4 regions of the Lysinibacillus sp. FSL W7-1291 genome follow, and region 2 is predicted to be linked to each of the others. Evidence: riboswitches for the same ligand, from Rfam matches in the RefSeq annotation. Region 2 holds a riboswitch; each other region holds the start of a gene.

What was found. A riboswitch is a leader RNA that binds a small molecule or an ion and turns the genes downstream of it on or off. The one in region 2 is predicted to bind S-adenosylmethionine.
Region 1: it holds a riboswitch for S-adenosylmethionine, as region 2 does, so the genes downstream of both, NST76_RS01020 (methionine ABC transporter ATP-binding protein) here and metK (methionine adenosyltransferase) in region 2, are expected to answer to the same signal.
Region 3: it holds a riboswitch for S-adenosylmethionine, as region 2 does, so the genes downstream of both, NST76_RS17415 (methionine ABC transporter ATP-binding protein) here and metK (methionine adenosyltransferase) in region 2, are expected to answer to the same signal.
Region 4: it holds a riboswitch for S-adenosylmethionine, as region 2 does, so the genes downstream of both, NST76_RS20755 (cyclase family protein) here and metK (methionine adenosyltransferase) in region 2, are expected to answer to the same signal.

Annotation. Positions count from the first base shown of each region.
Region 1 is NZ_CP151994.1:204,030-208,391, forward strand. It holds gene NST76_RS01010 (MetQ/NlpA family ABC transporter substrate-binding protein) at 1-107, opposite strand, end outside; gene NST76_RS01015 (methionine ABC transporter permease) at 155-817, opposite strand; gene NST76_RS01020 (methionine ABC transporter ATP-binding protein) at 807-1,832, opposite strand; SAM riboswitch class I at 1,940-2,048, opposite strand; gene NST76_RS01025 (CaiB/BaiF CoA-transferase family protein) at 2,303-3,487, opposite strand; gene NST76_RS01030 (sensor domain-containing diguanylate cyclase) at 3,970-4,362, shown strand, end outside.
Region 2 is NZ_CP151994.1:3,448,974-3,453,335, forward strand. It holds gene NST76_RS16570 (alpha/beta hydrolase) at 1-622, opposite strand, end outside; gene NST76_RS16575 (gamma carbonic anhydrase family protein) at 757-1,269, shown strand; gene metK (methionine adenosyltransferase) at 1,447-2,643, opposite strand; SAM riboswitch class I at 2,901-3,019, opposite strand; gene pckA (phosphoenolpyruvate carboxykinase (ATP)) at 3,409-4,362, shown strand, end outside.
Region 3 is NZ_CP151994.1:3,583,310-3,587,671, forward strand. It holds gene NST76_RS17405 (MetQ/NlpA family ABC transporter substrate-binding protein) at 1-697, opposite strand, end outside; gene NST76_RS17410 (methionine ABC transporter permease) at 768-1,436, opposite strand; gene NST76_RS17415 (methionine ABC transporter ATP-binding protein) at 1,426-2,454, opposite strand; SAM riboswitch class I at 2,538-2,641, opposite strand; gene NST76_RS17420 (thioredoxin family protein) at 2,698-3,009, opposite strand; gene NST76_RS17425 (TOPRIM domain-containing protein) at 3,024-3,365, opposite strand; gene gcvH (glycine cleavage system protein GcvH) at 3,457-3,837, opposite strand; gene NST76_RS17435 (arsenate reductase family protein) at 4,044-4,362, opposite strand, start outside.
Region 4 is NZ_CP151994.1:4,264,199-4,268,560, reverse strand. It holds partial or broken gene NST76_RS20765 (Cof-type HAD-IIB family hydrolase) at 1-542, shown strand, start outside; gene NST76_RS20760 (DedA family protein) at 643-1,239, shown strand; gene NST76_RS20755 (cyclase family protein) at 1,282-2,019, opposite strand; SAM riboswitch class I at 2,108-2,214, opposite strand; gene NST76_RS20750 (hypothetical protein) at 2,310-2,708, opposite strand; gene NST76_RS20745 (helix-turn-helix domain-containing protein) at 2,832-4,362, opposite strand, start outside.

The sequences.
Region 1 (4,362 bases), 1.3 Mb from region 2:
TTTACCTTTTCTTCTTTTTTAGCATTATCTGTAGCTGAATCAGACCCACAGGCAGCCAATGCTAATACGGCTGTTAAAACTAATAAAATACTAAACCACTTTTTCATTATTAATCTCCTCTTTCGTTGTTTTATTCAAATGAAAAATGTCCTTCTTACCGTCGCATAATTTTTCTTGATAGCTTATTCCCAATCCACTGCGCAATTTGTACAAGAATAATAAGAATAATAACGGTCACAAGCATGACACTTCCATCAAAGCGTTGATAACCATATGTCATAGCAATATGACCTAAACCGCCTCCGCCAACTGTACCAGCCATTGCAGAGAAATCTATTAAACCGACTGTCACAAACGTTAAGCCTAAAATTAACGGTCCAAGTGCCTCTGGAATTAATACAGTAAAAATAATTTGTAGAGGACTTGCTCCCATTGCCTTTGCGGCTTCAATTACCCCAGGGTCAATGCTAACTAAGTTATTCTCTACTACTCTCGCAATACCAAATGATGAGGCAATCGTCATCGGAAAGATTGCTGCCCACGTACCAATCGTTGTTCCAACAACCATTCTTGTTAATGGGCTAATGGCCACTAGAAAAATAATAAATGGAACTGGGCGAATAATATTAATTAAAAAATTTAACAATTGAAACACGAATTTGTTCTCTAAAATATTTCCTTTTCGTGTCACATATAGTAGTAAACCTATTGTTATACCAAGAATAGAACCGAAGATAAGGGTTATAATAACCATTAAAATCGTTTCACCCGTAGATTCAAAAATACGGGGCCAAAAAGTCGTCCAATCAACCTTCATTGAATTTTACCTCCTCAACAGTTACAATGTCTTGTAATTCAGTAAGAACACTAGGTATTTTATCGCTATGTCCCTCAAATGAGACGAGCAAGTTCCCATAGAACTTCTCCTGAATTTCTCGGACAGAGCCATAGACGATATTAACGTCCACATCAAATTTTCTTGTTACGCGAGAAAGGATAGGATCGCTAGCAATATCACCTTTAAAAATAACACGGTATAAATTTTTGCCGCCTTTTTTTCTCCATTCCTCTAATAGAGATGCAGATGGTCGATCTTGCTGAACCGATTGAATAAACCGTTGAGTCGTTAAATGCTGTGGATTTGTAAAAATATCAAAAACTGAATTAGATTCAATTACTGCTCCATTTTCCATGACTGCTACTCTGTCACATATTTGTTGGATGACATTCATCTCATGTGTGATTAGCAAAATAGTGATTCCTAAATCCTTGTTTACTTTTTTGAGAAGGCGGAGAATTTCCCCAGTTGTATCTGGATCGAGCGCTGAGGTTGCTTCATCACAAATTAATATATCAGGGGAGGTAGCAAGCGCCCTCGCAATGCCAACCCGCTGTTTTTGGCCTCCAGATAATTGCTCAGGGTAATCGTTCGCTTTTTCTGTAAGACCAACAAAACTAAGAAGTTCTGCAACTCTTTCATTAATTTCTTTTTTAGGCACTCCCGCCAGCTTAAGTGGATAGGCTACATTTCCAGCTACCGTTCTTGAGGAGAATAAGTTGAAATTTTGAAAAATCATGCCGATTCTTCTTCTCAGCTTTCTTACCTCTTTTGGTGTGAGCGAATTAATATCAACACCTTGTACTTGAACAGTGCCATGGGTTGGACTTTCTAATAGATTCACAAGTCGCAATAATGTGCTCTTTCCTGCACCACTAAATCCAATAATTCCAAAAATCTCTCCCTGCTGAATTGAAAGAGATACATCTTTCACTGCATTCACTTCACGATCACCAAATTTAAAGGTTTTCGCTACATTCTGAAATTCAATCATTTACTTGCTCAACTCCCTATTTAAAAATAAAGAACAAAAAGGACCTTCCTTTTGTTCTTATCGATTAAGAAAAAAGGAAGGTCCCCACTATTGAAGAAACTACTTCCTTCTCATCTTTCAAATGTAAGTACATTTGCAGGAATTGGCACGGTATTATGTTAATAACCCGCTGCCGAGACTTCATTGGGCCTGTCCCTCAGTCTCTCTGGATAAGAAGAAATTATCGTATTTAATTGTCTGTTAAGATTTAAACAATACTATAATGCTTGATGAATTATATGTCAACATTTCTTTTAAAAAGTTTTATTAGAAAAATAAATCCATTTACTGTTATAACAGCAGGAGTACATTGGTAGCTGCGTTTTTTCTAGTGAAATAATTTATGCTTATGTTACTGAGGATGTCAATGAGCAGGCAGCCATAAAAAGGTTCAATTTGAAAATTGCCTACTTCCAAATTGAACCTTTCCGTTATTCTAAAACGCCCTTTTCTCGTAAACTAGCAATTTGTTCATCATTATAGCCAAGTGCAGTTAATACTTCTTCATTATGCTCTCCAAGCTTGGCACCGACATACTTGTACTCAGGCTCAGTGCCATCAAATTTAAAGGCAGAAGCAATTTGCTGTTGCATGGTGCCATCGCTTTTTGGAATATCGACGATCATGCCGCGAGCCTTCAACTGTGGATGCTCACATGCTTCTGGAAAAGTGAGTACAGGCTCTACACAACCTTCAAAATCCTCGTTAAATACCTCAAGCCATTCCTCATATGTCTTTGATAGAAAGGCATCATGAACAGCCTCTTTAAAGCGTATTTGCGTATAGTAAGAATCATTAAAGGTATTATCAATCAACTCAGGAATGTCGAGTGCTTCACAGAGCAGTTTACGAAATTGAGGTTCTAAGCTACCGACAGAGAAGAAGCGTCCATCTTTTGTTTTGTAAAAATCATAGTAACTGCCTCCGTTTAAAATTTCTTGCTCTGGCTGTGGTACACGACCACCCCCAATAAACGCAGCACCATACATAGCATTCAGCGAAAAGACAGCATCTGTCATACTAATATCTATGAATTGTCCTTCGCCTGTTTTTTCACGATGAAGGGCAGCAGCCAGTACCCCAATTGCGGCATGCATTGTCCCTCCAGCTATATCAGCTAGTTGAACTCCCATGGAGACAGGCTTTTTATCCTTATGGCGTGAATAATCGAGTAAGCCTGCTAAAGATAAATAGTTATTATCGTGTCCAGGTCGATTGCTATAAGGTCCAGTTTGTCCGTAACCAGTAATCGCACAATAGATAACCTTTGGATTTATTTCCTTTAGAGCTTCATAGCCAATGCCAAGGCGTTGCATGACACCAGGCCGAAAACCTTCGATAATAACGTCATACTCTTGCACCAGTGATTTTACAATGTCTATAGCCTCTGGTGATTTAAGATTTAATGTAATTGATTTTTTAGATCGATTTAAATGTTGATGAATGTAAGCCTCATGATCTTCATCATAGGGAGGCATAATTCGTGTTAAATCAACGCGCTTTGAAGATTCAACATGGATGACATCTGCTCCTAAATCAGCAAAAATCATTGTCGCCATTGGCCCTGGTAGTAATGCAGAAAAATCGAGAATTTTTAACCCTTGTAAAATGCCCAAATCTTCCAACCCCTTTTTGTGTAGGCTACACGACCATCCCATTGATGGAAGCGTAGCGCTTTTCTCATAATCCCCATTGTGTGAAAAGCGTAACGTTCGATTCTGTATTAATACAGTTTATTTTATTTTAAAGAGTATTATAACAGAATAGACCTTAACTTGCCTATGCTATTTTTCATTATAAAATAAACATTTCAACTTTCATATGTCAGAATAACAATAAAAGTAAAAAAATTTAGAATTTAGATTTTTTATCAAATTTCAGACAATAGTTGTCAGTTGTTAGAATATTTAATTTAAGAAAATAAATTGTAGAATTTTGTTTACTAGCTAGCTATATGATACGACCCTTTTTATTGATACAATCCTAGTGGTGTATTGGATTCTTCTTACGCAATTTGGAAATGATACTATTACCCCATTTATTAATAAAGTATCTCTCAAAAAATACATATAAAATTAACGTAAATAGGAGAGAAGAAATGAAATCACATCAATTAAAACTAAAGCATTTAATTATGGGAGTTGCGATGGCAGCATTCTTTTTCACGAGCCTTGGTAGTGTTTGGGGCGGATACAGAATGAATATTGACTCGATAAAGGAAAATACACTAGAAACGAATAGGGTTTATGCTCAAAAATTGGCATCTACTGCGGATTCTTATCTACATGAATCTTTCCAAATATTAGGTTATAGTGCAACTCAGATACAAGCAAAGATGGACGATGCGCAAGCATTGAATCAGGAAACAGAACGTTTGAGATTGCAAAATCAAATGTTTAATTCTGTAGTAATAACAAATGCAGAAGGATTGGTTTTATCCGTCTCTCCACCATCTATTGAAATAAAGGGAGAAATTTTAACATCAATCGGT
Region 2 (4,362 bases):
TATCTTTCTCAGCTGTCATAATGAGCATAGGCATATTCGGAAATTCACCTTTTGGAAGCATCACTAAATTTTTCATCATCTGCTGAAGCTCTCGATACCATTTCACTGAAACGACTGACATGAATGGTACCTCATCTTTCATTTCGTCCCTACCTTCAACATTGCGTGTAAGGTTCTCATATGAAATATTGTGAGTCATTTTAACATTTGCAGTCAATGCACTTAGACTCGTTAAAGCATTTGATAATTTACCTGGTAAAAGCTTTAATTGCAGCCACGGTGATGTCAAAATAATGCCTGCACATTCATATTGCTTCTTTTGCATTGTGTGAAGAACTAACGTTGCTCCAAGCCCATGTCCTATTACAAAAGTTGGTAAATTATATGAAAAAGCATTCTCAATCAGATTTCTTGTATATTTATTGTACAATTTGAAGTCCTCATCATGGACACGAGCAAACCTTGCATTCACGCCATGATTAGGTAAATCTCCCATGACTATGTGGAAGCCTTCCAATCTTAATTTCTCTATCAGCCATGCATACCATCGGTGATTTTCATATGCACCATGAACTATAGCAATCACAGCCTTTGCTTGTCCTTCAGCTTCCCATTTCCACATTCACATAGTCCTCCTAAAAAATAATTACACATTGATTATATCGAAATAAATAGCTCATTTTAATTTTATATTTCCATAAAGTTGCGTATTTGATACGATAATACTACATTATAGAAAGAATTGAGGCGATTTTCATGATTTATCCATTTAAAGATAAAATGCCAAAGATCGATCCATCTGTCTTCATTGCTGATTACGCAACTGTTACGGGCGACGTAACAATTGGTGCTGAAACAACCATTTGGTTTAATACGGTCATTCGTGGTGATGTTTCCCCAACCATTATTGGGAAACGTGTCAGTATCCAAGATCTTTGTTGCTTACATCAAAGCCCAAAATTTCCGCTAATTATTGAAGATGAGGTAACAGTTGGACACCAAGTCACTTTACATAGCTGTACAATTCGCAAAAATGCTTTAATTGGTATGGGCTCCATTATATTAGACGGGGCAGAGATTGGAGAGGGTGCATTTATTGGGGCAGGAAGCCTAGTACCTCCTGGTAAAGTCATTCCTCCGAATAGTTTAGCATTAGGTCGTCCGGCAAAAGTAGTCCGTGAATTAAATGCAGAAGATAAAGAGGATATGGAACGTATCGTGCGCGAATATGCAGAAAAAGGACAATATTATAAATCCCTTCAGAAGTAAACAATATACACAAAAATTCAATATTAACGAAAAAAATACCTCGCATTTCCGTGTAACCAAAATGTTCACGGATCGTAGCGAGGGATTTTTTGTAAAACAAAGGGGACAATATTGCCCCTTTCCTTTTTAATACATCAGAATAATTTTCTAATGTCTTCATTACTTTAGCTCAATAGTTTATAGATGTGCCTTTTCTCGTAGAGCATCTGCTTTATCGATTTGTTCCCATGGTACATTTAAATCTGTACGACCAAAATGACCATAAGCTGCCGTTTGTTTATAAATCGGACGACGTAAATCTAGCATTTTAATAATACCTGCTGGACGTAAATCAAATAGCTCACGTACCCACTCTACGATTGCGCTTTCTTTCACTTTACCTGTACCAAATGTGTCAACCGCAATGGAAACTGGTTGAGCCACACCAATCGCATAGGCAAGTTGTACCTCAGCACGTTCTGCCAAGCCAGCTGCTACAATGTTTTTTGCTACATAACGTGCCGCATAAGCCGCTGAACGGTCTACCTTTGTTGCATCCTTACCAGAGAATGCGCCACCACCGTGACGTGCATAACCACCGTATGTATCAACAATGATTTTACGTCCTGTTAAACCAGCGTCCCCTTTAGGTCCACCGATAACAAAACGGCCAGTCGGGTTAATAAAGTATTTCGTGTTTGCATCTAATAATTCACTTGGCACAACGGGTGCAATAACAAATTCTTTCAGATCAGCTTGAATTTGTTCAAGTGTTGCTTCTTCATCATGTTGTGTTGAAATAACAATTGTATCCACTCGCACAGGTACATTATTGTCATCATATTCAATCGTTACTTGTGTTTTTCCATCAGGACGTAAATACGCTAATTCACCTGATTTACGAACTTCTGTTAATCGGCGTGCTAATTTATGTGCTAAGCTGATTGGCAATGGCATTAGTTCAGGTGTTTCATTACATGCATAACCAAACATTAGACCTTGGTCACCAGCACCAATTGCTTCAATATCAGCATCTGTCATAGAGCCTTCACGAGCCTCTAAAGCTTGGTCAACACCTTGTGCAATATCAGGCGATTGTTCGCCAATAGCTACAAGCACCGCTAGATTTTCAGCATCAAAGCCATATTTACCACGTGTATAGCCAATTTCTGCTACAGTATCACGAACGATACCTTTAATATCAACGTAAGTAGAAGTAGTTATTTCTCCTGCTACTAATACTAATCCTGTTGTGACAGTTGTTTCACACGCTACACGTGCATTTGGATCTTCTGCTAAAATAGCATCTAAAATGGCATCCGAGATTTGGTCACAAATCTTATCTGGATGTCCTTCTGTTACACTCTCTGATGTAAACAGTCGACGGTTTGTCATTTGGTTTTCCTCCTATTACTCTTACAAAAAGTAGTTGTGTATGAATACGGTACTCATTACCCATGTCAAGTCCGCTCCTAAGGATTGAACTCTCAAGCCGTTACTGCTGCTTTTAACACGAGGATTTCGAAAGATCTGTCATTATAATAAGGAAAGAACTACATATACTTACCTTTACATTCTTTTTTAGCAATAAAAAAATCCTTTACTCACGTTACTGCACATGAGGAAAGGAATAATGACTTCGTAACCTTTCACTCTTATCGTTCAAGGGATGTTCCCTTGCATCAGGTTGGCACCAACGCATGTTGTGAAATAAAACATGCAGGTTGCCGGGTTTCACAGGGCCTGACCCTCCACCAGCTCGGGATAAGAGTATCCGTTCAATTTCATGTTACTGAAAAGGTTGAACGTTGTCAAATATTTTCTTATGTATTACTGTATAGAAAGGAAGGAACTGATTACACAAAAACTTTCCATACTTGGATGATGATGTAAATAGAAGCAAATTAATCCCTACAACATACCTAGCTACTTGTGGTAACATATGTGTGGCTCAATTTTTGCGCCTAATTACAGTAGGATTGATCGGATTCTACTCGAAAAACATTATTTTTTGTCAGTTTATTGAAAAGTGATAAAAACTCTAAAATAATTTCTTAATTAGTATAGATTATTTAAGCAATTGTGTTATACTATTTTTGAAATTAAGAAAAAATCCCTCTAAATCAAGGGAATACTATAAAAAAGGATGGTATTTAATCGATGAATTCAGTAGAAATTGCAAACGAACTGAAGGAATTATTAAACGGCGGTAACATTAATGTTCAACTTTCAGTACCACAATTAGCAGAAAAAGCTACATCTCGTGGTGAAGCAATGTTAACAGTAGATGGCGCAGTTCGTGCAGAAACTGGCAAATACACTGGTCGTTCACCTAAAGATAAATATACGGTAGAAGAAGAAAGCACAAAAGATCAAATTGACTGGGGTAAAGTCAACCAACCGATTTCTTCTGAAGTGTTCGATAACTTATATGTAAAAGTAATAAAATATTTAAAAGAACGTGACGAGTTATTCGTATTTAAAGGCTTCGCAGGTGCTGACAAAGATTCACAATTAAGCATCCAAGTAATTAATGAATACGCTTGGCACAACCTTTTTGCTCATCAATTATTTATCCGTCCAACTGAAGAAGAATTAGCTTCTCATGTTGCAGACTTCACTGTCATCTCTGCTCCTAACTTTAAAGCAGACCCTGCAGTTGATGGTACTGCTTCTGAAACTTTCATCATTGTATCACTTGAAAAGAAAATGATCTTAATCGGTGGTACTGAATATGCTGGTGAAATGAAAAAATCTATTTTTGGTATCATGAACTACTTATTACCACAGCAAGGTATCCTTTCAATGCACTGTTCAGCAAACGTTGGTGAAGCTGGCGATGTGGCATTATTCTTCGGTCTATCTGGTACTGGTAAAACGACATTATCCGCTGATCCAGATCGTAAGCTAATTGGTGACGATGAACACGGCTGGTCTGATAATGGTGTATTCAACATTGAGGGTGGCTGCTATGCAAAAACAATCAACCTTTCTGCTGAGAAAGAACCAGAAATCTACAATGCAATCCGCTTCGGTTCTGTTTTAGAAAACGTAGCTGTTGATCCAGAAACTCGTATTTGTGACTATGATGATGGTTCATTAACAGAAAATACA
Region 3 (4,362 bases), 130 kb from region 2:
CTTCAAGAGAAATAGCATCTTCGATTGGATTTAAACCATTATCGATCGCAAAGTTAGAGTTGATAAGTACTGCATCGCCCTCATCATTTTCATACATTTGTACGAGCATTTCTGGTGCAGTATTCGCATCGAATTTAAAGTTTTTAGGATTTTCTTCAATATCCTTTATTTCTGCTGCCGTTTTATCAATACCTTCTTTTAATTTAATTAAGCCTTTAGCTTCCAGTAATGATAGCATACGACCGTGGTCTGATACTGAGTTAGAAAGTAAGATTGTTGCGCCTTCAGGCAGATCTTCTAAAGTTTTATATTTTTTTGAGTAAATACCGATTGGTTCAATATGAACGCCACCAGCATTCACGAAATCATAGCCATTATCTTTAATTTGTAGCTCCAAGTATGGAATATGTTGGAAATAGTTTGCATCAAGTGTTTTTGAATCTAGATCTTGGTTTGGAAGAACATAATCTGTATAAGTTTCAACTTTAAGATCAATGCCTTCTTTAGCTAAAATTGGTTTTGCTTTATCTAGGATGACTGCGTGTGGTGTATTAGAAGCACCTACTTTTAATGTTACATTGTCTTTACTATCTGTTTGATCAGATGCTGAATTGGCATCTTCTTTTTTATCTGTACCACAAGCTGCTAATGCTAGTACAAGTATAGATAAAAATAATCCTGCTAATAACTTTTTCATTTATGACACTCCCTTTTATTTGTTTCAAATATGTTAGCGGTTAGAACCGGATTAACCTCTTTTAGTCTTACTAACGTTTATCGATCTTCACCGTTATGAGATCACCAATCCATTGAATGATAAATACAACTACTAAGATCAAAATAGTTGCCATTAATGTCACATCTTGGCGATTTCGTTGGAAGCCGTCTAGGAAAGCTAAGTTACCAAGACCACCTGCACCGATAATCCCTGCCATTGCAGTATAACCAACGAGGGCAACAGCCGTTACAGTAATCCCTGAAATTAGTGCTGGTAAAGATTCAGGGATCAGTACTTTCCAAATAATTGTGGATGTTTTTGCCCCCATTGAACGGGCTGCTTCAATGACACCTTTATCTATTTCACGTAACGCAATCAATACCATACGAGCGTAGAACGGGGCTGCACCAATAATTAGAGCAGGTAATGCCGCATTTGCACCCCGAATCGTACCAAGTAAGAATTTCGTAAATGGAATTAATAAAATAATTAACACGATAAATGGGATGGAGCGGAAAATATTAACGATTGAACCCGTTAAAAAGTTAACCATTTTATTAGCCCATAGCTGATTAGGGCTTGTTAAAAATAGAACGATCCCAATGACTAACCCAAGAATAAATGTGACAACTGTAGAAATTGCCGTCATGTACAATGTTTCATACATAGCTTGCCACATATTTTCCCAGTCTACGTTTGGAAAAAGATTAGTTAGCATTTGCGATCACCTCCGTTTGTACTTCGACTGTATTTAAATAACGAAGGGCTTCAGCCACATTTGTTTTCGAGCCATCAATTTGCACAATCAGTGTACCGTATGCACCGTTTTTCGTTTGCGAAATATTACCATGAACAATGCTTACTTCTACATCAAATTGTTTCACAAGATGTGAGATAACCGGCTGCTCGGTCTTTTCACCAACAAAAATCAGTTTGACAAGTTGTCCAGTTGGATAATTTGTTTTGATTTGTGCCACCGTATCCTGTGTTTCCTTTGTATCTGTAATCTGAGATACGAATTTTTTAGTAATAGCCGCTTGTGGTGCTTGGAAAACTTGCAATACCTCACCACGTTCCACTATTTCGCCTGCCTCCATGACCGCTACACGATGACAAATTTTGCGGATGACATGCATTTCATGTGTAATCAAAACGATTGTTAAGCCTAAACGTTCATTGATATCAACGAGTAAATCAAGAATGGCATCCGTCGTTTCAGGATCGAGTGCGGAAGTCGCCTCATCACATAGTAAAACCTCTGGATTATTCGCTAATGCACGGGCAATCCCTACACGCTGCTTTTGTCCACCAGAAAGCTGGGATGGATACGCCTTGTCACGTCCCTCTAGACCAACAAGTGCAATTAATTCCTTTACTCGTGCTTCACGTTGAGCCTTTGAAACACCTGCTATTTCTAGAGGAAATGCAATATTTTCGGCAACTGTTCTAGACCAAAGTAAATTGAAATGTTGGAAAATCATACTTACCTTTTGTCTAGCTGCTCTAAGCTTTTGCCCTTTAATCGATGAAAACTCTTGACTGTTCACCGTTACTGTTCCTGTTGTCGGTTTCTCTAAACCGTTTAATAAACGAATCATGGTACTCTTACCAGCGCCACTATAGCCGATAATGCCAAAAATTTCACCTTTATTGATGGTAAGGTTGACGTCTTTGACTGCCGTTAATTCGCCATTTGCTGTTTTGTATTTCTTCGTAATATTTTGAAGCTGGATCATAGCGAATACTCCTTTTCTCATATAGAAAACCCCTTCACTCACAGACAAGTAGAAGGGGTCACGTATAATAACGTTAAACCGTTCTCTCATCTTTCAAAGAAAAATCTTTGAGTGATTTGGCACCTTTTCACTTTGTGATGGTTGCCGGGCTTCATAGGGCACTTCCCTCCGCCACTCTTTATAAGAGTTCGATATATTTAATGTTTTAGTAATATATTTGATACTTTACCACGCTAGTAAAGTTCAGTCAATTGATTTTTTTAACAATTCGTATAAAAATGGTACGGATTGAAAAGCATAAATCTTATCTGTCACTTTTCCGCCATCACTAACAAGTAAACACGGAACACTTTCAATTTGATGCTCAACAGCAACATGCTCTAAAAAATTTATATTCGCTTTACCTATTGGTAGCTGTGGCAGTAATTGTTCAATAATGGCCATCATTTTAGATGCCACTGCACACGTTCCACACATCGGTGTATATAAATAAAATGCAGCTTTCTGTCCCGACTGTTTAGCCGTTTCCCACTGCTCTTTTGACCATTCTTCCATTTCCTCACGCAACCTTACAAAATATATTCATTATGGATTGAAAAATGTGCACGCAGTAATATCATCGCTAACACTTTTCTTGGTGTCGTCTCTACTTCCTTATAGGTTGGCATTGTACGTAAATGCTCTGCCTCTGGATAATGTCTGTCCATTAATGCACGTAGCTTATCGCCTGAAGTATCTGCATCAAAAAAAGTAAATAGCTCACAGCTCTCATAGGGATCAAGCAGCTCTTCTAATTGATGCACACCAATTGTACCATTCGTACATAGTATTGTAACATTCTCATTTAAAATTGGCTCAATTTGTAGCTTATCTGAGCGTCCTTCTACTATTAAGCATTTTCCCTCGAACATTACGCCACCTCCATTTAGACATACCCACTTATAAGTCATTATATAACAAAAAACGCCGGTAGTTTCCGACGTTTTTCGATTATAGCTTGTCTTATTCAGCGATCATTTCTTCGTATTGCTCTGCTGTCATTAGTTTTTCAACTTCTGATGCATCAGCAGGCTCCACAACGATCATCCATGCTTTTTCATATGGTGATTCATTAACGAATTCTGGGCTATCTTCTAAATCTGCATTTACTTCAACTACAGTACCTGAGATTGGTGCATACAATTCAGAAACAGTTTTAACTGATTCTACGCTACCGAATGGATCATCTGTTTTGATTTCGTCGCCAACTTGTGGAAGCTCAACGAAAACGATATCTCCTAATTCAGATTGTGCGAAGTGAGTAATACCAATACGTACTTTTCCATCTTCTGTTTTTACCCATTCATGTTCTTCAGAATAACGTAAGTCTTTAGGTGTGCTCATGCAAAAAACCCCTCCATAAATATGTAATATATTCACTTTCAGTGTGCCATACTTCTCCTATAAAAACAAGATTCAATTACGTGCCAGCTTAATTGCAGTCCACAATTTTTTCAAGTTACTTGAAATACATCTCTGTTAAAAATTTGTGACATCTGCCAGTGACTTTATCTCGGTTAGAAGAGTCGTTCGATCCTGTTTAAATACGGCTATTTCCAAGTTTGCTCAAAATCTGATTCTTTAAACCCTAGCGTTACTTTTTGGCCATCCGTTACGATTGGACGTTTGATTAACATCCCATCAGAAGCAAGTAGCTCCAGCTGCTCATCTTCAGTCATTTCCGCTAGCCTGTCCTTTAAACCAAGCTCACGATATTTCATACCCGATGTATTAAAAAATTTCTTCAAAGGCAGTCCACTGGCTTGCCAAATGGCTTTTATTTCATCCTTTGTTGGCGATTGCTCTACAATGTGTACCTCTTCATAGGAAACCTCATGATCATTTAACCACTTTTGTGCTTTTTTACAT
Region 4 (4,362 bases), 820 kb from region 2:
GAAACACAAGGATTTAATCATACATAATTCAAAATGTACAAGCTTTTGCACGTGAACAGCAGCATAGCCTCACATTTTTTACAGAGCAACTATCGATGAATGGCATTCAGCATCCAGCTGCTTTCAATGCGATGCAGGCAACTCTATCTTTACGAAATTTTCCGGTTGTGAATGAAAAAATTGTGGATGAAGAAGTTTTTCTCATGTGTCTATATGCAGATGAGGAGGCTGAAAAAAGATATGCTAGCCAATTTCCGCATATATTTTGGCAGCGATGGCATCCTTATATTGTGAATGTATTACAGCAGGATGTTGCCAAATCGATAGCTGTTAAAGCGGTACTAGACCATTTTAACATTGATCCTGAAAATGCTATTGCTTTTGGAGATGGGGATAATGATATTGATATGTTAGAGCATGTAGGGCTAGGTATTGCTATGGGAAATGGTAGTGCAGCTCTAAAAGCAGTTGCGAATTTTGTTACAAAGAGTTCCACTGAAGGTGGTATTGACTTTGCTTTACGGCAGTTTCAAATGATATAAAGCTGCTGAAGGTCTTAAAGTCGATGCCTCAGGTTCTCTTAGATCTATTGAAGGAACTTGTTAATCAATGCGTTTTAATAAATTTTGGGTGGGATGTTATATGGCACATCATGTGCAATCTCTAATTGAACATTACGGGTATTTGGGTATTATCGTGATCCTAATTGGAGGCATTGTTGGGTTGCCACTTCCTGATGAGGTCTTTCTAACATATGTTGGCTACAGCGTTTATATAGAAAGCCTTGAACACATTCCCGCTTTAGTAAGTGCAATGATTGGTGCAGTTGGCGGTATTACCTTAAGCTACTATATCGGCTATCGTTTTGGCTTACCATTATTGCAGAAATATGGACCCAAAATTCATATTACGGAGCAAAAAATTGATTTTACAAAACAACTGTTTACTAAAATTGGGCCAACTTTATTATTAATAGGCTATTTTATACCTGGTGTACGACATCTGACAGCCTATATTGCGGCAATTAATAATTATCCATATAGAAAGTTTGCTTTTTTTGCCTATACAGGGGCATTTATCTGGACTTTCACATTTATAACGTTAGGGAGGATGCTTGGGGAGAAGTGGCGGTTTGTTGGTTATTATTTATCCCATTATAGTATTTATCTCATCCTATTGTTTGGCCTCGTAATGCTCATCGTTTACTATCTATTCAAAAAAAGAAATATACGAAAATAAAGGTCTGTATGATTCAACATATGAATCGTACAGACCTTTGTGTTATGGCAAAATAGCAAATGAGCGTACAGGGAATCCAGATGCCTTTTCAGGCTTAGGGACGATATTGAAGATAATTGCCCCCTTCGCAGGTAGCTTGTCCAAGTTCGTCATCAACTCAATTTGATAGATGTTTTGTTCAAGCACGAAGTATTCGCCATCTAGCTTACCATTTTTGTGAAAATCAGCGGCTGAATCAGTATCAAATGTTTCATGGCCAAGTGCACTTATTTGACGTTCCTTCAATAAAAATTGTAATGCCTCTAAGCCCCAGCCTGGTATATGGTTATGTCCATCCATATCTTGGTTACTAAATGCCTCTTTATCTGGCCAGCGCTTACTCCAATCCGTACGTAGCGCTACAAAGGTACCTGCTTCAATTACTCCATGTTGTGCTTCAAAATCAAAAATATCTTGCACACTTAGCGAGAAGTCATGATTGCTAGCAGCTTCTCGTGATTTATCAATAACGACAAGAGGAAGAACTAGTTCTTTTAGTTCTAATTCTTCTAGATAGCGGGAGTCTCGCACAAAATGAATGGGTGGGTCGATATGTGTGCCATATTGTCCTGGGAACGTGAATTGTTGTGCGAAGAACCCGTCATCATGAGAGAATAATGTTTCAAATTTAGCATCTTCAAACATAAAAAAATGTGGGGAATTAGGGCCGAATGTATGTGTTAAATCAACCCATTGTTTTGATTTTAATAATTGTAATGCTTGTAAAAGTTGGTTTGACATTGATTTCACTGCTTTCTGTTAAAATTAGTAGAACATAAAAAAGAGTCCCCTTAGAAGAGGACTCCAGAATAAGCAACGGTAGTTCTTCTTCTCATCTTTCAGGCTTAAAATTTTGCCAATTGGAATTAGCACCATACTGTTGAGCTGGTTGCTGAGACTTCATCGGGCCAATCCCTCCGTCTCTCTCGATAAGAAAAGTGATATAAGAATTTTCAGAAATAATAATAAAAACACTTTAGCATAGAATTTTATAGTTTACAAGTTCGATAGAGATATAAGGGTAAATTTTTTTACCAACTTAAATTTATGGTTATGCCACAACAACCATTATCCATAAGACGTATTCTGAAATTGTCTGGTGTATAATTTGCATCAAATTTCATCGTAATGCCTGTTGATGTGATTAATTTATCAACCTCTGTTTTATTTGAAAGCTGTGCAGCATTCATTAGATCATGTGCAAATTGTTGAGAGCTATCAATTTTATCCGTAAGCAATTGAGCCTGTTGCATGATCGCCTTTATCCGTGTAGCTGACATTTTTAATTTATGTGTGTCGACAGGTGGAAAGGGGGTAGTGTTCGGCATTGCTAAATGTTGAGGAATAGGTCTAACGGCAAGCTGCTGGGCAAGTGGCGACGTTGGGTAATGATAAGGATGAACAAAGTACGGATAAGGATTGTAATACAATGTAATTCCTCCTATCCTATAGCTGATATCTTATCTTATGTAGCTAAACGTCTTTAGGTGTTATTTTGCAGTGCAATGTCTGTCCTAATCATTTAAAAAGGAAGCCAAAGTGAGCTTCCTCTTTTAGCCGAGAACATGTAAGACATCATCAATTTTTTTACTATGAGACAGAATACCGTAATTCATCCATGTTAAAAAATCCACTTCATATACACAGTTGGTTTTAACTGCAGCTAGATTTTTCCACATAGAAGTTTTTAAAATCGTACGCTCCTCGTTCTCGTAAATGGAATGTTGTTTATCAAAAGTAATAAATAAATGATCCGCATCTAATTGCAGCAATTGATCAAATGTCAGTGGTGCTTTACGTTGATTGTGCGGAATACTCCAGACAAGTGGATGTGGCATTAAACCGAGGTCACGATATAAAATTGGCCCCGTATAGCCACATTCAGGACCCGCATATAGAGTAATGCCAATGGCTGAAATGCGAAGAAATGCCACACTTTGCCCATAAACGGATTTACTAAGAATTCCTTTTGCTTGCTGTACCTTATCCTCATATTGTAGGATCACGTCTTGCATCAAGGCGGTTTTTCCTGTTAAATCAGCAATCTTAAACAAAGTAGACTGCCAGTTCTCTCCAGGATGTGAGATATGACAGATGGGAGCTACTTCATTTAAATGATGACAGGATTCCCATCGCTCTATACCTGCATCTAGCATAATTAATGTTGGTTTATAGTGAAGGAGTCGATCCATTTCTCCATTTTGTACATCGATATCAGGCACTTCTTGTAGACCTAAATAGTCTTGTTTTCCCCATTTTGGATGACTGAATTGAGCAATTGGTGTAATCCCAAGGGCGACAAAGAAATCTTCTAAGAATGGTGCAAATACACGTAGATTGCTGCTTTGGTTTCTTCGATATTGTCCTGGAGAGATGCCGACATGTTCTTTAAAACGACGATTGAAATAATACTCATTATTAAATCCGATAGACTGACTAATTTCAAATACCCGATCATTTGTTGTCATTAATAATTGCTTGGCTTTTTCAATGCGAATGTTATTTAAATAGTGAAGAGGGATTTGCCCTGTAATCTCTTTGAACATACGGGTATAATTCCATCTTGGAACATCAGCTAGCTCTGCCAACTGCTCGACAGTCCACTCTTTTTCAAAATGTTTATGCAAATAGTTAATGGATTGCTCAACAGATTGACGATCATTTTTTTGCACCAGCTTGGGTATTGTTTGATGTAAGAGCAATAACATCAGCTCTTGAAAGTGTACATGCTGCTCAAAGATGGTGTGCTCATCCTCCGCTAGACGGTTCTGATAAATGGCTTCTAGCAGTCTACGACATTGCGAAAAGGGGAGAAGACGTTGCTCTTTGACACGCGTAAAAGGGCTAGTAGTAGTCTGTTTATTGCTAAGATGGACAATGTTGAACTGTAATTGATAAAAACAAAGGTGCTCGTTTTGAATGCGTATATTAGCCGTGTTATTAGGAGGAATCGATATGCACTTTTCTTCACTAAGATGAATGGTGTTATGATCTATTTCTAGCTTTCCGCTGCCACTCATTACGATGAAAAGTGTATAGAAATCACTATTAAACTGCTGCTTGTTCGTTGATTGAATCACATAA